DNA from 3 places in the Pseudomonas sp. NPDC087697 genome. Region 3 is predicted to be linked to each of the others. Evidence: predicted binding sites of a transcription regulator. Region 3 holds the regulator's gene; each other region holds the start of a gene.
What was found. The regulator sigma-54, encoded in region 3, starts transcription at its own class of promoters, with help from an activator protein. The targets are predictions, from matches to a motif close to ANTGGCATNNANNTTGCTNT.
Positions count from the first base shown of each region.

Region 1 (6,971 bases), on a different contig from region 3:
CCTCGGTGCGTTCTATGGTCTGGCGCCGTTGTACGCGTCCCAGCAAGGGCTTTCCACTGAACAGGTCGGTCTGTTCATGGGGTGCTGCATCTTTGCCGGGTTGGTGGTGCAGTGGCCGTTGGGCTGGTTGTCGGATCGTTATGATCGGGCGCTGCTGATTCGCAGTTTTGCCTTTTGCCTGGCGTTGGCGGCGTTGCCGTTGGCGATCATGCCGCAGGTGCCGCTTGAGGTGCTGTTTATCGCGGGCTTCGTCTGCTCATTGGTGCAGTTCTGTCTGTACCCGTTGGCGGTAGCGTTTTCCAACGACCACGTCGAGGGCGATAGGCGGGTATCGCTGACCGCCATGCTGCTGGTGACTTACGGAGTGGGGGCGAGCATCGGGCCGCTGGTGGCGGGTGTGCTGATGAAGTTGTTTGGCAGTCAGATGCTCTATGCGTTCTTCAGCTTCTTTGCGTTGGTGCTGGTATGGCGCATCCGGCCGAAAGCGGTGACCAATCTGCATCAGGTGGATGATGCACCGCTGCATCACGTGGCGATGCCAGAAAGCATGTCGAGCTCACCACTGGTGGCGGCTCTCGATCCGCGGGTCGATGAGCAGGTCGTGCATGACCAGATGCAAAATGGCGCGAGCCCTGATCCGGAGCGGGACGCAAAGGTCGACGCCGAGGACGCTGGCGACTCTGACGAAAAGCCGGATGATCCTGGGCCGGAGCGCCCGCAAAGTTTTACCGAGGCCAGACCGTAGAGGCAAAAAAAACGGGCAGTCACCGAAAGGGACTGCCCGTTTTTTCACGCGTGTGGATCAGAAATCGTCTTTGTCGAAGCGGCGCGCTTCGCGTTGCAACTGATAGACGAATCGTTCGACCTGACGCTGCACCAGTCCGCTCATGTTATGAAAGCGTACGCCGGCGAAGGTGGTGTCGATTCTCTCTTCGTGATGCAGATAACGCAGTTCGACCGGTGCCGTCATGCTGCCGAAGGGCAGGGCGGCGATGAAGCGTTCATAGACCTGACCCAGCTGAAGCCCGCTGGTGATGTCGCCTGCAAAGCGCAGCTTGCAACCTGTCGCCGAGATGTCCAGCAGTTTGCCGCTGACGGGGGTTTTGAGCTTATCGCCACCGAGTTCGATGTTCACCAGTTGTGCCAGTTTCAAGGCGGCGCGAAACGCGTTGCGACGCTGGTGATAAACCACTTCATCGGGCAGCGTGCCACGGTAGCAGCGGCTGCCATTGGATTCGTCGATGGTCAGTGTGCCGTTGCTTTCCCAGGCAATGCGTACGCCATCATGAAAGCCTTCAACCCGGAAAGCTTCACCGGCAAGCAGGAAACGCTCGCCATCGCGAGGGATCATTTCGTCCAGGGCAATCATGTTGCTTTCGCGATCGATATCGATCAGGTAGCTCTGAAAGCGCTGGCTGCGCTCGTGGAACGTGATGATCAGGGGATCATGGCTCTCTTGCAGCATTCGCAGGTTGCCGGTGATTTCCAACGGGGTGCTGAGCACCTTGGGTGGCTGCGGAGCATCTTCCGCGCTTAAGGCGTTGAACACGGTTTATCAATCTCCAGACAGAATACGGTCACACGCAAGAGCCAGCATTCTGCCAGCATGTTTCGCGCCTTGATAGAGCACGCTGATTTATGAGTTCAAGCCTGACTGAGCGCGCGCGGCTTCGCAAGCATGGAGGTTGATCCACGGGCGTCATAAAGCGCTGGAGGCTCGCCACCGTTGAGGATTTTCAGCTGATTGGCGGTGGTGGCTTGTTGCAGCTGGATCGAGCGGCCATTGAGTTCGTTGGCGGCTTGGCAATCTGCAAGGAGTTGGGTCAGAGCGTCGCTTTGGGTCAGCAACTGATCGCCAATGCTTGATTGGGTGGCGAACTGTTCCAGGCCTGCGCGGCTGGCAGGCAGGTTCAGGCTCGCGAGTATTTCGCTGCGTTTGCGGCCATGCTGTTCCAGCAGAATGATCAGTGCCTGTTTCTGCGCCAGAATGTCTTCGAGCAGCGGCATGTCGCGGCCGTGCAAGGCGAGGGATTCGGTCTTCAGCAGCTCCAGCAACTGTTGAGCTGGAGCAAAGTCATCGGTGATCAGTTGCAGTAAATTAGTGTCGTGCATGGCTGGCCTTGGGTTTTAAGCGTCCAAAAGCCTGGCGCAGGCCTTTGGCTAGCGCTGGGCTTCGAAGTTGAGCAGTTTGCTGGCTACACGGTTGCTGTCGACTTTATAGCTGCCATCGGCAATCGCTGCTTTCAACTCGGCCACGCGGGCGTTGTCGACGGCAGGCTGATCGCGCAGCTTGTCAGTGATCTTCTGCAACTGTTGAGCCTCATTGCTGAGGTGTACCGATTCCCCGCTTTGGGTGGCACTGACCTGTTCGGTCGAGGTACTCAGCGGCGCGGATTTGCCGGCATCGCCGGTTTCCTTGCTGACGCTGGTCCGCGTGCTGCTTGCGAGCGTGGGGGAGCTGTTTAAACGGCTGAAATCGATGACCATGATAAAAAACCTCTGGGAATTTGGACGCTTGCCATGTTTTCGGCCATACCCGGAAAAACTTTAGGCTCAATATTGATGAGCTCGGGCGCGTCGGTATTTGCCCTGCGTGAGGCACAGTTTAGGGAACAGGACGGTTGTGCGCCAGTTATCTACATAGAGACTTCCACCTGGCCCGGGGCCATGACTTGCGCCTTGATGACCCGTTGGGAGTTGAGGTTTTTGACCCGAATCTGCTCGTTCAGACCGCCATTGGACAGCGCTTCGCCCGGCATCCGCACACTGAGTGTGCCGCTGCGGGCGGTAATGACTACCTGATCGCCCTTGCGTACGACTTCTGCCTGCTCCAGATGAACGAGGGTAATGACTTGATCGATGACCATTGGTCGGGCAAGTTTTTGTCCGATGGCTTGATCGACGTTTGTCAGATATCCCTGATTGATCAGGCTGATATCGCGCTCGCGCAGCATCACGTCTGAAGGCTCGATGATCCCGGTCCGATTGAGGGGGCGAGTGGTGGTGACGACCTCGCGAAACAGGCGGACTTGAGCGGGTACGAAGACGGTCCAGGGGGAGGCGCCATCACAACGGACTTTCACCGTAACCCGGCCTATAGGCCTGGCCGGACTTTCCAGTGTCGCTGTCAATTCCTTGTCGCATGCCGGCATGTGCATGCGCGGATCGAGTTTGTTGACCTCGATTTCGTAGCGCCCTTCGGTTTGACTCGTGGCCAGATAGTCTTCTACGGTGAATTCAAGAAAGCCCTGAGTGACGCCGATAAGTAGATCAGGCAAGGTAACCGGGTCAGCAAGGGCAGGGCTGCCAGCGTTCAACAGGCATACGGCTGATATAGCGCCCAAAAATTTGCGGCACATTGATGTCAGGCGTCGGGAAAATGTCGTTTTTGCGTTCATAACAGTTAAAAAGCAAGCGCCGTGCCGTTTAGTGATGAATGTGCGTCGCAACACACTTAGCGTTGGTGGTGTAGGAGTCTGGGCATGGCTGGTGTAATGGATTCGGTAAACCAGCGCACGCAACTGGTAGGGCAGAATCGCCTGGAGCTGTTGCTGTTCCGTCTCGACGGCCAGCAGCTTTACGGGATCAACGTGTTCAAGGTTCGGGAGGTGCTGCAATGCCCCAAACTGACCTTGATGCCCAAATCCAGTCCTGTCGTGTGCGGTGTGGCGAATATTCGGGGGGCAACCATTCCGATTCTGGATCTGGCAATGGCGACCGGCTCAGGCGGGTTGCAGGATCAAAGCAATCCCTTCGTAATCATCACGGAGTACAACACCAAGACCCAGGGTTTTTTGGTGAGGTCGGTCGAGCGGATCGTCAACATGAACTGGGAAGAGATCCATCCACCGCCCAAGGGCACGGGTCGTGATCATTACCTGACCGCTGTGACTCGAGTCGACAATCAGTTAGTCGAAATCATCGACGTGGAAAAGGTCCTGGCGGAAGTGGCGCCGACCTCGGATGTGATTTCGGCTGGCGTGATAGATGTCGAAACCCAGCACAAGGCGATTTCCTTGCGCGTGCTGACGGTCGATGACTCGTCGGTGGCGCGCAAGCAGATCACGCGTTGCTTGCAGACGGTGGGGGTTGAAGTCGTTTCGTTGAACGACGGCCGGCAAGCGCTGGATTACCTGCGCAAACTGGTCGACGAGGGCAAGAAGCCGGAAGAAGAGTTTTTGATGATGATTTCCGACATCGAAATGCCCGAAATGGACGGTTACACCCTTACGAGCGAGATCCGCAACGACCCTCGCATGCAAAAGCTTCATATCATCCTGCATACTTCGTTGTCAGGTGTGTTCAATCAGGCGATGGTGAAGAAAGTCGGTGCCGATGACTTTCTTGCCAAATTCCGTCCTGATGACCTGGCATCCCGGGTAGTCGACCGGATCAAAGCAGCAGACAACAGCTAGTGGCTTTCGCTCCTGGCGGTCAACACGATTTAAGAGGCGGCATCATTGTCTACGGGTAATTTGGATTTTGAACAGTTCCGGGTCTTCCTGGAAAAAGCCTGTGGCATTTTGCTCGGTGAAAACAAGCAGTATCTGGTGTCGAGCCGTCTCAACAAACTGATGGAACAGCAAGGCATCAAGTCCTTGGGTGAGTTGGTTCAGCGCATTCAGACCCAACCGCGCAGTGGTTTGCGCGAGATGGTGGTGGACGCGATGACGACGAACGAAACCCTCTGGTTTCGCGACACCTATCCGTTTGAAGTCCTGAAGAACAAAGTGCTGCCCGAGTCCATCAAGGCAAGTCCAGGACAGCGTCTGCGGATCTGGTCGGCGGCTTGCTCGTCCGGACAGGAACCGTATTCGCTGTCGATGTCGATCGATGAGTTCGAGCGGGTCAATATGGGTCAGTTGAAGATGGGGGTGCAGATCGTTGCGACCGACTTGTCCGGGACCATGCTGACCAACTGCAAGACCGGCGAGTACGACAGCCTGGCGATCGGTCGCGGTCTTTCGCCGGAGCGCTTGCAACGTTACTTCGATCCGAAAGGGCCGGGACGTTGGGCAATCAAGGCACCGATCAAGAGTCGGGTAGAGTTCCGCTCGTTCAACCTGCTGGACAGCTACGCCAGTCTCGGCAAGTTCGACATCGTGTTCTGCCGCAACGTGTTGATCTACTTCTCTGCCGAAGTGAAGAAAGACATCCTGATGCGCATTCACAGCACGCTGAAGCCTGGCGGGTATCTGTTCCTGGGTGCTTCCGAAGCGCTGAACGGTTTGCCGGATCACTATCAGATGGTCCAGTGCAGCCCGGGGATCATCTACCAGGCGAAGTGATTGGTCGGTAGTCGGTGCTGCATAAAAAGCGGGAGTCCTCAGGGGCTCCCGTTTTTTTATGCGTGCCAAATTCCTTCGGAACCACACCTGTTCAATGTGGGAGCGGGCTTGCTCGCGAAGGCGGTATGCCAGTCAAAGTAAATGTCGACTGACACGACGCTTTCGCGAGCAAGCCCGCTCCCACATTGCTCCTCAGTGATCGTTAACAAGCGGCAGAAAAGCGGCATGCGACGGAAATCCGTTGCCGCTTTTCTGGCATTGCCGCTTTGCCGCCGCCCGCAAAGCCCCGGTTTACAGGGGTTTTATAAGGTGGCACGGGGCTTGCTATAACCCTGTTACGAAAAATCAGGTCACCCAAAGGTTTCCGACATGAGCATCAGCTTCGATAAAGCGCTCGGTATCCACGAACAAGCCCTGGGCTTCCGCGCTCAGCGTGCCGAAGTCCTGGCCAACAACATTGCCAACGCCGATACCCCGAACTACAAGGCTCGGGATCTGGACTTCTCGTCGGTGCTGGCCGCCCAGAACGACAAGAACAAGAACGGCACCTTTGCTCTGAACATGACCAATAGCCGTCATATCGAAGCCCAAGGTCTGAGCAGTGGTGACGAGTCGTTGCTGTATCGCACGCCGATGCAACCGTCGATTGACCAAAACACCGTGGACGCCCAGCTGGAACAGTCGAACTACGCGGAAAACGCGGTCAACTTCCAGGCCAGCTTCACGTTGCTCAACAGCAAATTCAAAGGGCTGGTATCAGCCCTGCGCGGGGAGTAATCAATGTCTCTGTCCAGTGTTTTCAACATTGCCGGTAGCGGCATGAGTGCTCAAACCACTCGCTTGAACACCGTCGCCAGTAACATCGCCAACGCCGAGACCGTCTCTTCGAGCATCGATCAGACCTACCGTGCCCGTCACCCGGTGTTCGCCACCATGTTCCAGGGCGGCCAGTCCGGTGGCAGCGGTTCGCTGTTCCAGAACCAGGATGCCGCAGGCCAGGGCGTGCAGGTGCTTGGTGTAGTCGAAGATCAAAGCAACCTCGAAGCACGCTACGAGCCGAACCATCCGGCGGCTGATGCCAAGGGTTATGTCTATTACCCCAACGTCAATGTGGTTGAGGAAATGGCCGACATGATTTCCGCCAGTCGTTCGTTCCAGACCAACGCGGAAATGATGAATACCGCCAAAACCATGATGCAGAAGGTCCTGACCCTCGGTCAGTGATAAGGGGCGACTTCGATGAGTGTTACCGATACCACCAGCAGCCTGAGCATGACCGACATCCTGGCGAACTCTTCGGTCAAGACCAGCAGTTCGACCACCAATACCCTGGCGGCAGCAACCAAGAGCGCGACCGGCAGCAAGGCGTTGGGCAAGGACGCGTTCCTGCAATTGCTGGTGACCCAGCTAAAGAACCAGAACCCGCTTTCACCGCAGGACAACGGCGCATTCGTCGCTCAACTGGCGCAGTTCAGCAGCCTTGAAGGGATCACCTCCCTCAACACGACCGTGAGTTCCCTGGCCAGTAATTTCAACTCTTCCCAGGCCTTGCAGGCTTCTTCTCTGGTGGGGCGTTCGGTGATTGCGCAAACCAGTACTGCCCAGATCAGCGACGCGAGCAAAGGCCTGACCGGTACGGTCAATCTGACATCGTCGATCTCCGATGGCACGGTGAAGATTAGC
Region 1 is NZ_JBIUVW010000048.1:37,909-44,879, forward strand. Features, by position in the region: gene ACIPIN_RS24935 (MFS transporter) at 1-745, shown strand, start outside; gene ACIPIN_RS24940 (flagellar brake protein) at 803-1,549, opposite strand; gene ACIPIN_RS24945 (flagella synthesis protein FlgN) at 1,645-2,112, opposite strand; gene flgM (flagellar biosynthesis anti-sigma factor FlgM) at 2,161-2,487, opposite strand; gene flgA (flagellar basal body P-ring formation chaperone FlgA) at 2,637-3,398, opposite strand; gene ACIPIN_RS24960 (chemotaxis protein CheV) at 3,483-4,415, shown strand; gene cheR (protein-glutamate O-methyltransferase CheR) at 4,461-5,288, shown strand; gene flgB (flagellar basal body rod protein FlgB) at 5,658-6,065, shown strand; gene flgC (flagellar basal body rod protein FlgC) at 6,069-6,512, shown strand; gene flgD (flagellar hook assembly protein FlgD) at 6,528-6,971, shown strand, end outside.
Region 1: the regulator sigma-54 is predicted to act here: its motif matches at 5,597-5,616, upstream of flgB (flagellar basal body rod protein FlgB).

Region 2 (6,971 bases), on a different contig from region 3:
TGGATTTCGCCGAGGGCAACCTGGCCGTCGGCCGTGAGAACGGCTTGCTCAACCCGCAACTGCCGACAATGCAGTTCGTACAGTCCGATTACTTCCCGGCCATCCGCCAACTCGCCGGCCTGCCGATCAGCCAGCGCCGGGGGCAGAAGCTGCCAAGTTATCCGCGCCTGGAACAACGTCAATATGACCTGGTCCTGCTCGATCCGCCGGCCTGGGCGAAGAGTGCATTCGGCACCGTCGATCTGCTGCGCGACTATCAAAGCCTGCTCAAACCGGCGCTGCTGACCACCGCCGACGATGGCGTGCTGATCTGCTGCAACAACCTGGCAAAAGTCAGCATGGACGACTGGCGTGAGCAAGTGCTGCGCTGCGCAGAAAAAGCCGGACGCCCGGTGCGTGACTGGAAAGTGCTGACACCCGGCAGCGATTTTCCGTCGATGGATCAGCAGCCGCCTCTGAAAATCCTGATCCTGCAACTCTGACCTCTCGCGAAAAAACCAGAAATTTGCTGTTCAAGGTGATTGCTTCGCAACCTTAATCGCGTGCCATACTCCAAGGCACTCCCGATCCAGATAGATGAAGCCACACATGCCCAAAGGATTGATTCGCGCCATCGGCGCCTTGTTGACCGCTGTCGCCCTTTATAGCTTGTTGGGGTTTCTGATTTTGCCGGGCATCGCCTTGCGGGTCGCCAATCAACAATTGGCCAACTACGCGACGGTGCCGGCGCACGTTCAACGGATTGAACTCAATCCCTTCAGTCTTGAACTGACGGTGTGGGGTCTGAATATCGGTGAGCCGGGCAAAGAGCAGATCGCCTTCGAGCGCCTGTACGCCAACCTGCAAATCGACAGCCTGTGGACCCGCGCACTGCACCTGACCGACATAGAGCTGGACAAGCCGAAAACCGAGATTCTGTTCAACAAGGACGGCAGCCTGAACCTCACGCAGCTGTTCAAGTTGCCGGCGAGCGAACCGACGCCCGCTGACCCGAACGCCAAACCTTTCCCGCTGCGCATCGACCGGATCAATCTGGCCGGTGGTTACGTGCACTTCCAGGATCTGCGCCCGAGCGAGCCGATCGAATTCCTCTACGACAAGCTCGACTTCGAACTGAAAAACCTCAGTACCCTGCCCGACGACAACGCCGCCATGACCCTGGTCGCTGCTGGCCCGGCCGGAGGTCAGATTGACTGGACCGGCCACATCAGCCTGGTGCCCATCACTTCCGAAGGCACGTTGAAAGTGACCGACGGCAAGATGAAGTCCTGGTGGCCTTACGTGCGTGACGCGTTGCCGCTGGTTCTTGAAGACGGCACCCTGAACCTGAGCACCGATTACAAGTTCAACCTGGACAAGGGAACCGAACTGCTGCTGAACAACGCTTCGGTGAGCATCGCACCGTTCGCCATCAAGGCCCCGGATGGCCGGCCACTGGTGCGCCTTGAGCGCCTGGACGTCAGCGAGACCACGGTCGATCTGGCCAAGCAACAAGTGATCGTCGGCAAGATCCGCAGCCAGAAACTCGAAACCTGGGTCGCCCGCGAAGCCGATGGCCAACTCGACTGGCAGAAACTCTTCGCCAGCCAACCGGCCAAACCCGCCACAAAACCCGAGTCAACCAAGGCCCCGGCTGCCGCAGACTCGCCGCAACCAAAACCCGATCCCGCCGCACCGAGCAAACCCTGGCAAGTGCTGCTCAAGGATGTAGAGCTGCGCAACTATCAAGTGCACCTGACCGACCGTCAGGCACAACCGGCGGTGGCACTGGAGCTCGGCCCGCTGAACATCGACGTGAAGAATTTCGATAGCCTCAATGGCTCGCCGTTCTCCCTCAAAGTCGATACCGGCCTGGGCAAGCAGGGCAAGATTCTCGCGGACGGTGAGGTCAACCTCGCGCCGATCAGCGCCAAACTCAAGGTCCAGACCAAAGACATCGACCTGCGTGTCGCCCAGTCCTACATCAACCCGTTCATTCGTCTGGAGCTGCGTTCCGGGATGCTCGGCAGCGACCTGGCGGTTGACCTGAAAAGCACTGACCCACTGGCATTCAGCGTCACCGGCAGGGCCCAGGTCGATCAACTGCACACCCTCGACACCCTGAAAACCCGCGACTTCCTCAAGTGGCAGCAAGTGGTGGTCGAAGGCCTGAACTACCAACATGGCGACAGCCTGTCGATCGACAAGGTCAACCTGTTTCAGCCGTATGTGCGCTTCATGATCAATGATGACCGCACCACCAACATCAATGACCTGCTGATACCGCAATCGGCCGACAGCGGTAGCAAAACCGTCGCCGCAAAACCTGCCGCGAGCAAGGACAAGCCACTGGGCATCCACATCGGTGGTATTGCCATCAACGACGGCTCGGCGAACTTCGCCGACTTCAGCCTGACACCGAACTTCGCCACCGCCATTCAACAGCTCAACGGCCAGATCGGCACCATCGACAGCCGCCAGGTCAAACCCGCCGCCGTCGACATCAAGGGCAAGGTCGATCGCTACGCCCCGGTGACCATCAAGGGCAGCGTCACCCCGTTCGACCCGATGGCCTCGCTGGATATCGCCACCAGTTTCAAACGGGTCGAACTGACCACCCTGACCCCCTACTCCGGCAAGTTTGCCGGCTACCGGATCCGCAAGGGCCGGCTCAATCTCGACCTGCACTATCAGATCACCAAGGGCCAGTTGAAAGCCGAAAACAAAGTGGTTGTGGAGCAACTGCAACTGGGCGAAAAAGTCGACAGCCCGGACGCCGTGAGCTTGCCGCTGAAACTGGCTATCGCACTGCTCAAGGACTCCGATGGCAAGATCTCCATCGAGTTGCCGATTACCGGTGACCTGAACAACCCGCAGTTCAGCGTGATGCCGATCATCTGGCAGACCCTGCGCAACCTGATCGTGCGCGCGGCCGAGGCGCCCTTCAAGTTCATTGGCGGACTGATCAACGGCAGTGGGGCCGAGGACCTGGGCAGCGTGTCGTTCGCCCCCGGTTCAAGCGAGCTGAGCAAGAACGCCGAGTCGGCGCTCGATACCCTGGCCAAAGCGCTCAAGGAACGTCCGGCCCTGCGCCTGGAAATCGAAGGCACCGCCGCCCAAAGCAGCGACGGCCCGCTGATTGCCGAACAGCGACTGGAACGTGAATACCAGTACAACTACTACAAAATGCTCCAGCGTCGCGGCGACAAAGTCCCTGCTCAGGCCTCGTTGCTGGAAGTCCCGGATAGCGAAAAAGGCCCGTTACTCGAAGCCATCTACCGCACACGCCTGAAAACCCAGCCACCGGCCGAATGGACACAACTGGGCAAAGCAGAGCGCACCGCCAAACTGCGCGAAGGTGTGATCAAGTTCTGGGCTTCAGACAACGTGCTGCTGCGCCAACTGGGTCAGGACCGCGCCAGCAGTATCAAGGACTACCTGGTCGATAAAGCCCAACTGGCCGATGACCGGGTGTACTTCGTCGACGCTAACCTGGGTGAGGCCGAAAGCGATGGCCGGGTCGTCACGCCAATGCACCTGGACGCGGAGTAAGCATGAATAACCGATTGCTGATCAGCCTGGCACTGACGTTCTTCGCCAGCCACGTCCAGGCCCAGACTGATACCTTGCGTTGCGGCAGTCAGTTGATCAGCGTCGGCGATCGCGCCGGTGAAGTGCTGCAAAAATGCGGCGAGCCGGTGGCACGCGACTCCTTGGGTTACAAACGTAGCCCCAACCGTCGGGAAGAGTTTCCGGTTGAAGAATGGACCTACGGCCCGAACAGCGGCATGTACCAATACCTGCGCTTTGAAGGCAACCGCCTGGTACAGATCACCAGCAAACGCGGAAGCTGAAGTTACGACGATTTAATGTGGGAGCGGGCTTGCTCGCGAAGGCGGACTAACATTCAACATTGATGCTGAATGTTATGGCCTCTTCGCGAGCAAGCCCGCTCCCACATTGGTTCTACGGTGTTCATTAGATCCCTTCACCCAAATAAAACAGGCCCCGACACGAATGTCGGGGCCTGCAATGACCACATCCTTGTAGTCGGTCGCATGAACTCTAAAGTGGCGGCAGGCGTATGACTCGGCCCGCCTGCCGCACCTTCTCCCGGTTCAGGCGAGAAGCCTTGAGTCTTACTGGGTCATCAGGCCATCAGCCGAAACGCCTTTGACACCTTTGATTTTTTTGGTGATGGCCACTGCAGTGTCCTTTTGAGCCTTGGTAAGGGCTACTGTCGACGACAGCGAGACAACGCCCTTGTTGGTTTCGACTTTGATGTCGGAGCCAGGAATACCTTTCTCGGTGAACAGATCGCTTTTCACTTTAGTGGTGATCCAGGTATCGGAAGTAGCTTCCTCGGCCTTGGTCACTTCACCGGTAGCGACCACCATCGGCGACTGAGTGGTTTGAGTGGTCTGCGCAAATGCAGCGTTGGCCATAGTCAGGGTCAGAGCGGTAGCAGTTGCGGCAGCAATAGCGAACTTTTTCATGCGAGTAACTCCTGTTCTTCCAAAAAGTCTGCTGCATGCCTTCTCAGCAGGGCTAATAGAGAGAGTGCGAAGGCTGTGCCAACATCCGACAACCCAATAACCCGATACAAATCAACACGTTATAAAAAAATCAAAACCCTGGAATCATGCAAAATGCATGACCCGAGCGTTGTTGACATGCAAGTTGCGGTTTTTATCGAAGATTCAGAGCCAGAATTGCCGGGATGTTCTCGAATCACCGTCAGACCACCGAACAGTGAACAAAAAATGCCCCGCGTCCGCAGAGGCGAGGCATTGATGCGTCGATGCAAGATCAGACGCCCGTGCAACCCTTGGGCGCGTAGTCCTGCAATACCGTGGTCCCGCAGCTCCAGCCAGTCGTTGCTGACCGCGTGAGCGTGATGGTTTTGCCAAGCACCGGCCCTGGCGCATTGAGAATCGTGCAAGCAATAGTGCCTACACCAGTGGCGGCAGTACCCGATGCCGTGATCGTGCAGTTACCGGTAGTTGCCGTACCGTTGATCAGCGCCAGCGTCGGGTCAGTGCCCTGATTGATGATGTCTTCAAAAGGCACCTTCAGCGCCGAAATTTCCGCCACCCCCGCCGTCACCTTGGCCCGCGCCTGATATTTGGAATACATCGGCAGCGCGAACGTCGCCAGAATGCCGATGATTGCCACCACGATCAGCAGCTCGATGAGGGTAAAACCTTTTTGATTATTCATAGAACAGGCTCCATGCATGAGGCGAAATCTCATGTCCTGAACCAGTCAAAGCACAGCACATGCCAAGCCCTTCGCCCCCTGCTTACAGGGTGTCGGATCGGCAATAGCCCGGCGCAAACCCCGAGGAACCGCACTATCTGACACTTTTTGTCACCTCAAGAGCGCTGGTGGGGTTCCATCCGTTGACTAGGCTATAAGTCTCGAACTGTCTGTGTCTGGTATTCGAATGAATGACATTGCCCTCAGCGGTCTGGCCAAGCAATTGGTGCTGGCCGAACTGCTCACTGACCAAAGCGCGCAACAGGCGGATCAGCAAGCCCACCGCAATCGCATTTCCCTGGTCAGCTATCTGGTACAAAACAAACTGGTGAACAGCCGCCAGGTCGCGGAAGTTGCCTCTGAGCATTTCGGCGTGGCATTCCTCGACCTCAACTGTCTCGACAAAGACTCCCAGCCCAAAGATCTGGTCAGCGAAAAGCTGATTCGCCAGCACCATGTCCTGCCGCTCTGGCGGCGCGGCAACAAACTGTTCGTGGGCATTTCCGACCCGAGCAATCACCAGGCGATCAACGATATCCAGTTCAGCACCGGCCTCACCACCGAAGCGATCCTGGTCGAAGACGACAAGCTCAGCGACGCCATCGACAAATTCTTCGACAGCCCCAGTTCGGGTCTGGAAGACATGCCCGACGTCGACCTCGAAGGTCTGGACATTGAAACCATCGACGACAGGCACCAGGACGCCATCACCGGCCAGGATTCCGACGATGCCCCGGTGGTGCGCTTCGTCAACAAGATGTTGCTGGACGCGATCAAGGGCGGTTCCTCGGACCTGCATTTCGAACCCTACGAAAATACCTACCGGGTGCGGGTACGGACCGACGGCATGCTGCGCGAAGTCGCCAAACCGCCGATTCAACTGGCCAACCGCATCGCCGCACGCCTGAAAGTGATGGCCAGCCTGGACATCTCGGAACGCCGCAAACCTCAGGACGGACGGCTCAAGATGCGCCTGTCGAAAAGCAAATCCATCGATTTTCGGGTCAACACCCTGCCAACGTTGTGGGGCGAAAAAGTCGTGATCCGGATTCTCGACCCCTCCAGCGCACAGATGGGCATCGACGCGCTGGGTTACGAGCCCGATCAGAAAGACCTGTACATGGCGGCGCTCAAGCAACCTCAAGGGCTGATTCTGGTTACCGGGCCAACGGGTTCAGGGAAAACCGTGTCGCTGTACACCGGACTGAATATCCTCAATACCGTCGACATCAATATCTCTACCGCTGAAGATCCGGTAGAGATCAACATGGAAGGCATCAACCAGGTCAGCGTCAATCCAAAGCAGGGCCTGGACTTCGCTCAGGCATTGCGTGCGTTCCTGCGCCAGGACCCGGACGTGATCATGGTCGGCGAGATCCGCGACCTGGAAACCGCCGAAATTGCGATCAAGGCTGCGCAAACCGGGCACCTGGTGCTTTCCACCCTGCACACCAACAGCGCGGCTGAAACCCTGACCCGGCTGCACAACATGGGCATCCCGGGATTTAACATCGCCACTGCCGTGCACTTGATCATTGCCCAGCGCCTGGCTCGCAAGCTATGCAGCCACTGCAAAAAAGCCCTCTCGATTCCCGACGAAACACTGTTCAAGGAAGGCTTCCCTCGGGAGCGCATCGGCTCCTTCACGATCTACGAACCCGCCGGTTGCGAACACTGCAACAACGGTTACAAAGGGCGAGTCGGTATTTATGAAGTGGTGAAAAACACCCCGC
Region 2 is NZ_JBIUVW010000039.1:21,048-28,018, reverse strand. Features, by position in the region: gene ACIPIN_RS22300 (class I SAM-dependent rRNA methyltransferase) at 1-482, shown strand, start outside; gene ACIPIN_RS22295 (DUF748 domain-containing protein) at 577-3,531, shown strand; gene ACIPIN_RS22290 (DUF2845 domain-containing protein) at 3,534-3,833, shown strand; gene ACIPIN_RS22285 (BON domain-containing protein) at 4,119-4,475, opposite strand; gene ACIPIN_RS22280 (pilin) at 4,789-5,199, opposite strand; gene pilB (type IV-A pilus assembly ATPase PilB) at 5,426-6,971, shown strand, end outside.
Region 2: the regulator sigma-54 is predicted to act here: its motif matches at 5,247-5,266, upstream of ACIPIN_RS22280 (pilin).

Region 3 (8,040 bases):
AGCACGACGAACTAACGTGAGGGATTTGATCATTACCGCTATAATCGCCGCCTTTTCATCAGGCTATACGATTTCTGACATGAGCCAATCCAGCGACCTGATTCAATCAGCACAACGCACCATCCGCCTCGAGCTTGAAGCCGTAGAAGGCTTGCTGGCCCATATCGACGCGGATTTCGTACGCGCTTGCGAGATGATTCTGGCCAGCAAGGGCCGCGTGGTAGTGGTCGGCATGGGCAAATCCGGGCACATCGGCAACAAGATTGCGGCCACCCTTGCCAGCACCGGCACCACGGCTTTCTTCGTGCACCCGGCCGAAGCCAGTCACGGCGATATGGGCATGATCACCCGCGACGACATCATCCTCGCGTTGTCGAACTCCGGCTCCACCAACGAAATTGTCACGCTGCTGCCGCTGATCAAGCGTCTGGGCATCAAACTGATCAGTCTGACCGGCAACCCTGGTTCGCCATTGGCCAAGGCTGCCGAAGTGAACCTCAATGTTCATGTCGAGCACGAAGCCTGCCCACTGAACCTGGCGCCGACCTCCTCTACCACCGCAGCGCTGGTGATGGGTGATGCACTGGCCGTTGCCTTGCTGGAGGCCCGCGGTTTTACAGCCGAAGACTTCGCGTTTTCACACCCTGGCGGCGCTCTGGGTCGTCGCTTGTTGCTGAAGGTCGAAAACGTCATGCACGCGGGCCAGGAATTGCCGCAAGTCGTGCGCGGTACACTGCTCAAAGACGCGCTGATGGAAATGACCCGCAAGGGCCTGGGCATGACCGTGATACTGGAAGCTGACGGTAAACTCGCCGGCATCTTCACGGACGGCGACCTGCGCCGCACGCTGGACCGGACCATCGATATTCATCAAGCCACCATCGACGACGTCATGACCCCTCATGGCAAGACTGCACGCGCCGAGATGCTCGCCGCCGAAGCCCTGAAGATCATGGAAGACCACAAAATCAACGCCCTGGTGGTGGTCGACAGCGAGGACCGTCCGGTGGGCGCCTTGAACATGCACGATTTGCTGCGTGCGGGAGTAATGTAATGAGCACGGACCTGCTGCAACGCGGCAAAAACATCAAGCTGGCGGTTTTCGACGTTGACGGAGTGCTGACTGACGGTCGCCTGTACTTCCTCGAGGACGGCAGCGAATTCAAGACGTTCAACACCCTCGACGGCCAGGGCATCAAGATGCTGATGGCCTCCGGCGTGACAACCGCCATTATCAGCGGACGCAAAACCCCGGTGGTCGAACGACGGGCCAAAAACCTCGGCATTCCTCACCTGTATCAGGGCCGCGAGGACAAACTGGTGGTACTCGACGAGCTTCTGGCGCAACTGGGCCTAAGCTATGAGCAGGTTGCCTACCTGGGCGATGACCTGCCGGATTTGCCGGTGATTCGCCGCGTGGGCCTGGGCATGGCAGTGGCCAACGCCGCCAGCTTCGTCCGCGAGCACGCTCACGGCATCACCCAGGCCCGTGGCGGCGAAGGTGCCGCTCGCGAGTTCTGTGAGCTGATCCTGCGCGCCCAGGGCAACCTTGAAGCGGCTAACGCCGCGTACCTGTGAGCCACCTATGCTGAGCAAAAAGATTCGCAACATACTGTTTTTCGGGGTCATAGCCGCACTGTTCGCGGCCGCTGGCTACTGGAACATCAGCCCGGAACGCTTCCTCGACAAGCCGGTAGCGCACGTCGACGAGAGCCAGATCGACTATTACGCCATCAACGCCCACAGTGTGCAGTACCAGCCCGATGGCAAATTGCAGTACGACCTGACCTCCGACAAGGTCGAGCATCTCAAAGCCACCGACATAACCCTGCTGACCAAGCCCGACCTGAATATGTATCGGGGCACTGCGTTCCCCTGGCACGTCCAGAGCGATCGTGGCGAGGTCAATTCGGGTGGCACTGAAGTTGAGCTGATCGACTCGGTACGTATCGCACGTACCGACGAGAAGGACCGCCCAATGCTTATTACCAGCAGTCGTATGACGGTATTCCCGCAACAGCAATATGCGCAGACCCAGCAAGCCGTTAGAATCGACGGCGCTGGTGGTGTATCGACTGGTAACGGAATGAAAGCGTATTTGAAAGACAGCAGGATACACCTGCTATCGAACGTAAGAGGACAGTATGAGGCTCGTTAAAACTCTCCCTATTTTGCTCAGTCTGGGCGCTGCACTGGGAAGCGTGAGCGCCTGGGCTCTGCCGAACGATAGCCAGCAACCTATTCGCATTCAGGCTGACGACGCTCAACTGGATGACAAACAAGGCATCGCCACCTACAAAGGTGACGTGATCATTACCCAGGGCTCGATGAAAATCACCGGCAACACCGTGACCATCACCCGCACCAAGGCCGGCGAAATCGATGTCGTGACCTCGGTGGGCAACCTGGCGTATTTCGAGCAGTTGCAGAAGGTTGGCGATCCGCAGCCGGTCAAGGGCTACGGGGTGACTATCCAGTACCATGCTGCGCAAAACCGCATCGTACTGATTGACCGCGCCAAAGTGATCAACGAAGGCAACACCACCGAAGGCGAGAAAATCGTCTACGACACCGTCAAGCAGGTTGCTAACGCAGGCCGTGCCACCGGTGCCTCGGTGACTGCGCCGCGCCCACGGGTCGATATGGTCATCCAGCCGAAGCAGAAAACCGACCAGCAGAAGGCCCAGTAATGGCAACTCTGAAAGCTCAGCATCTGGCCAAGAGCTACAAGAGCCGCCAGGTCGTGCGTGACGTCAGCCTGTCGATCGACAGCGGCCAGATCGTCGGCCTGCTTGGCCCGAACGGCGCCGGCAAGACCACCTGCTTCTACATGATCGTGGGCCTGGTCCAGGCCGATCAGGGGCGCGTACTGATCGACGACCTGGACGTCAGCCACCAGCCGATGCACGGTCGTGCACGAGCGGGTATCGGCTATCTGCCGCAAGAAGCGTCGATCTTCCGCAAACTCTCGGTCGCCGACAACATCATGGCCATCCTCGAGACCCGCAAGGAGCTCGACAAGGCCGGTCGTCGCAAGGAGCTGGAAAGCCTGCTGCAGGAATTCCACATCAACCACATCCGCGAAAACCTCGGCATGAGCCTTTCCGGTGGCGAACGTCGCCGCGTGGAAATCGCCCGTGCCCTGGCCACAGCGCCGAAATTTATCCTGCTCGACGAACCGTTCGCCGGCGTGGACCCGATTTCGGTGGGCGACATCAAGCAGATCATTCATCACCTCAAGGCCAAGGGTATCGGCGTGCTGATCACGGACCACAACGTCCGCGAAACCCTGGACATCTGCGAAACCGCTTACATCGTCAACGATGGCCAACTGATCGCCGAAGGCGACGCTGAAACCATCCTGGCCAACGACCTGGTCAAGGAAGTGTACCTGGGCCATGAATTCCGCCTGTAAGCACTGAGGTGCCTGGTCAGTCGCCGGAGCGCTTGCCCCAATAAAAACTATACGTTTTTATTGTTACAGCGCTCTAGGCAAACACTTCAGTTTCAGGCATATAATTTGCTTATGTTTGGCGCTCACGCGCCCTGTAGTGGATGGCGCATGTGCGCCGGCGAATTAAGGTGTTAAGCCCCTGCCATGAAACCATCGCTAGTCTTGAGAATGGGCCAGCAGCTGACGATGACACCGCAGCTGCAACAGGCCATCCGCCTGCTCCAATTGTCGACCCTGGACCTGCAACAGGAAATCCAGGAGGCATTGGAGTCCAATCCAATGCTCGAACGCCAGGAAGAAGGCGACGACTTCGATAACGCCGACCCGATGGCGGACAACATCGAGCAGAAACCCAACACCGATATCCAGGAACCCACCTACCAGGAAACCGCCCCCACGGTGGATAACCTCGAGGAAGGCGACTGGAACGAGCGCATCCCTAACGAACTGCCGGTCGACACCGCCTGGGAAGACGTTTACCAGACCAGCGCCAGCAGCCTGCCGAGCAACGATGACGACGAATGGGACTTCACCACTCGCACCTCCGCCGGCGAGAGCCTGCAGAGCCATCTGCTCTGGCAATTGAACCTGGCGCCAATGTCCGACACCGATCGGCTGATCGCCGTAACCCTGATCGACTGCATCAACAATCAGGGCTACCTGGACGAAACGCTTGAGGAAATCCTCGAAGCCTTCGATCCGGAACTGGACATCGAACTGGACGAGATCGAAGCCGTCCTGCATCGCATCCAGCAATTCGAGCCTGCCGGCATCGGCGCACGCAACCTCGGCGAATGCCTGTTGCTGCAACTGCGTCAACTGCCCGCCAAGACCCCTTGGCTGGCCGAGGCCAAGCGCCTCGTCATCGACTACATCGACCTGCTGGGCAGTCGCGACTACAGCCAGCTGATGCGCCGCATGAAGCTCAAGGAAGATGAACTGCGCCAGGTCATCGAACTGGTACAGAGCCTCAACCCGCGTCCGGGCTCGCAAATCGAGTCCAGCGAAGCCGAATACGTGGTTCCCGACGTCATCGTGCGCAAAGACAACGAACGCTGGCTCGTGGAGCTGAACCAGGAGTCGGTTCCGCGTTTGCGCGTCAACCCGCAATACGCCGGTTTCGTCCGTCGCGCCGACACCAGCGCCGACAACACCTTCATGCGCAATCAGTTGCAGGAAGCGCGCTGGTTCATCAAGAGCCTGCAAAGCCGCAACGAAACCCTGATGAAAGTCGCCACCCAGATCGTCGAGCACCAGCGCGGCTTCCTTGAGTACGGCGATGAAGCCATGAAGCCGTTGGTCCTGCATGACATCGCTGAAGCGGTCGGCATGCACGAGTCGACGATTTCAAGGGTGACCACGCAAAAATTCATGCATACCCCGCGCGGTATTTATGAACTGAAATACTTTTTCTCCAGCCACGTCAGCACCTCTGAAGGCGGTGAATGCTCGTCCACAGCGATCCGCGCGATCATCAAAAAACTGGTTGCCGCGGAAAATCAGAAAAAGCCGTTGAGTGACAGCAAGATCGCTGGTTTACTGGAGGCACAAGGCATTCAGGTGGCCCGCCGCACCGTCGCCAAGTACCGCGAGTCCCTTGGGATCGCGCCTTCGAGCGAACGCAAGCGGTTGATGTAGCGGGCTACGCCACAGCGTTCCAAGGTTGTGTTCGAAAAACTTTTCGGACACAGCCTAGTGGCAGGTAAACCAGCCTGCCGCCTTATGCACTGGCAACGAAGGAGAAGCTGTATGCAAGTCAATATCAGTGGACACCAACTGGAAGTGACCGAACCCCTGCGCAAATACATCGGCGAAAAACTCGAACGATTAGAAAGGCATTTCGACAAGATCACCAACGTGCAGGTCACGATGACCGTCGAGAAGCTGCTGCAGAAAATCGAAGCCACGCTGCATATCCCCGGTGGAGAAGTAGTTGCCAACGCTGAGCATAACGACATGTATGCCGCGATCGACGCTCTGACCGACAAACTGGATCGCCAACTCAAAAAGCATAAGGAAAAGACCCAGGGCCAGCTCCAAGGCGCAACCGGTCGTTAATACTCCCAACCCATGATCCGACTTGAAAACATCCTGACCCCCGGCCGTTCTTTGGTGAACGTGCCGGGCGGCAGTAAAAAACGCGCCCTTGAACAAATTGCCAACCTGATCGCCCGCGAAGTGCCGGATCTGGAGATGCAAGATGTCTTCGAGAGCCTGATTGCCCGTGAAAAACTCGGTTCCACCGGTTTTGGCAACGGCATCGCTATCCCCCACTGCCGCCTCAAAGGTTGCGAGTCGCCCATCAGTGCCTTGATGCACCTGGACGCCCCTATAGATTTCGATGCCATCGACGGTGCCCCGGTCGACCTGCTGTTCGTTTTGCTGGTCCCGCAAGCCGCTACCGATGCGCACCTGGAGCTGCTCCGCCAGATCGCCAGCATGCTTGATCGTAAAGAAGTCCGCGATCGCCTGCGCAGCGCCACCAGCAATGAAGCCTTGTATCAGGTTGTCCTCGACGAGCAGAACGGTCACTAACCATGCGCTTGATCATCGTCAGCGGCCGCTCAGGCTCAGGTAAAAGCACCGCCCTCGATGTGCTGGAGGACAACGGCTACTACTGCATCGACAACCTGCCGGCCGGCCTGTTGCCGGAATTGGCCGAGCGTGCACTGATTCACACCGAACTGGCGCAGCCTCTGGTCGCCGTCTCCATCGATGCGCGTAACCTGCCGAGCCATCTGTCACGCTTCCCGGAGCTGTTGGAAGAAGTCCGCAGCCGGCACATCCAGTGTGATGTGCTGTATCTGGACGCCGACGAAGAAACCCTGCTCAAGCGCTTTTCGGAAACCCGTCGCCGCCACCCGCTGAGCAACGCCAACCGCTCGCTGGCCGAAGCCATCAATGACGAGACCAGTCTGCTGGGGCCGATTGCCGACCTGGCCGACCTCAAGGTCAACACCACCAATCTGAACCTGTATCAGCTGCGCGATACCATCAAATTGCGTCTCTTGAACCAGCCAGAGCCAGGCACTGCGTTTCTGGTAGAGTCCTTCGGTTTCAAGCGGGGCATGCCGGTCGATGCCGACCTGGTGTTCGACGTGCGTTGCTTGCCGAACCCGTACTGGAAACCGGAACTGCGTGCTCAATCCGGGCTGGACCAGCCGGTTGCCGAGTATCTGGCTGCGCAGCCGGATGTCGAAGAGATGTTCCAGGACATCTCCAGCTACCTGCTCAAATGGCTGCCGCGCTTTGCCGCCAGCAACCGCGCTTACGTCACAATCGCCATTGGCTGCACCGGCGGGCATCACCGCTCCGTCTACCTGACCGAACGTCTGGGTCAGGTCCTGCAACAATCCCTGAAGAACGTCCAGGTTCGCCACCGCGACCTTAGCTAAAGGATTCACACCGCGATGCCCGCTCTGGAAATTGAAATCATCAACAAACTGGGCCTGCATGCCCGCGCTTCCGCCAAGTTCGTGGGCAAAGCTGCGGAGTTTCCCTGCGAGATCAGAGTGGGCCGCACCCCCGACACGAGCAAGATGGTCGATGGCAAGAGCATCATGTCCATGATGATGTTGGCCGCCGGTAAGGGAACGACGATCCACCTTAACGCAGAAGGTGATCAAGCTCAGGAGGCGCTGGATGCGTTGAAAGAGCTGATCAACAACTATTTCGGCGAAGGTGAGTAAAAGATCGCAGCCTGCGGCAGCTCCTACATGTGTTCGACGCGATATTCATGTGAGTCCTGATCCCGTAGGAGCTGCCGCAGGCTGCGATCCTTATCGCGGCCATTAAAAAAAGCGCGCCACCCAATGGGTGGCGCGCTTTTTTTTTCATAACGGTAAGGGTTTAGCTACCCGCCACCGTCATCCGCTCGATCAACACCGAACCGGTGCGAATGTTGCTGCGCAGTTCCAGGTCATTACCCACCGCAACGATCTGCTTGAACATGTCGCGCATGTTGCCGGCGATGGTCACTTCCTGGACCGCGAACTGGATTTCGCCATTCTCGACCCAGAAACCCGCCGCACCGCGAGAGTAGTCACCGGTGACCATGTTCAAGCCCTGGCCCATCAATTCGGTCACCAGCAATCCGCGCCCCATGCGTCGCAGCAGCGCCGCCTGATCTTCGTCGCCGTAGGTGACGAACAGGTTGTGCACACCACCGGAGTTGGCGGTGCTTGGCATGCCAAGTTTACGGCCTGAATAAGTACCCAACACGTAAGACACCAACTCGCCCTTCTCGACGAACGGTTTGGCATAAGTCGCCAGACCATCGCCATCGAACGCCGAACTGCCCATGGCGCGCATCAGGTGCGGACGCTCATCGATAGTCAGCCATTCAGGGAAGAGCTTCTGCCCCAGCGCACCTTCGAGGAACGACGACTTGCGGTACAGGTTTCCGCCCGAAATCGCACCCAGGAAACTGCCGAACAAACCGCCCGCCAGTTCTGCGGAAAACAGCACCGGCACTTCGCAGGTCGGCACCGGACGCGCGCCCAGGCGGCTGGCAGCACGTTGCGCTGCACGTTGACCGATGCTGACCGGATCGGCCAGCAAGTTGCCCTGGCGATTGACGTCGTACC
Region 3 is NZ_JBIUVW010000011.1:126,434-134,473, forward strand. Features, by position in the region: gene ACIPIN_RS11180 (KpsF/GutQ family sugar-phosphate isomerase) at 80-1,054, shown strand; gene ACIPIN_RS11185 (KdsC family phosphatase) at 1,054-1,578, shown strand; gene lptC (LPS export ABC transporter periplasmic protein LptC) at 1,586-2,158, shown strand; gene lptA (lipopolysaccharide transport periplasmic protein LptA) at 2,145-2,690, shown strand; gene lptB (LPS export ABC transporter ATP-binding protein) at 2,690-3,415, shown strand; gene ACIPIN_RS11205 (RNA polymerase factor sigma-54) at 3,599-5,092, shown strand; gene hpf (ribosome hibernation-promoting factor, HPF/YfiA family) at 5,204-5,512, shown strand; gene ptsN (PTS IIA-like nitrogen regulatory protein PtsN) at 5,525-5,989, shown strand; gene rapZ (RNase adapter RapZ) at 5,992-6,849, shown strand; gene ACIPIN_RS11225 (HPr family phosphocarrier protein) at 6,865-7,143, shown strand; gene pmbA (metalloprotease PmbA) at 7,304-8,040, opposite strand, start outside.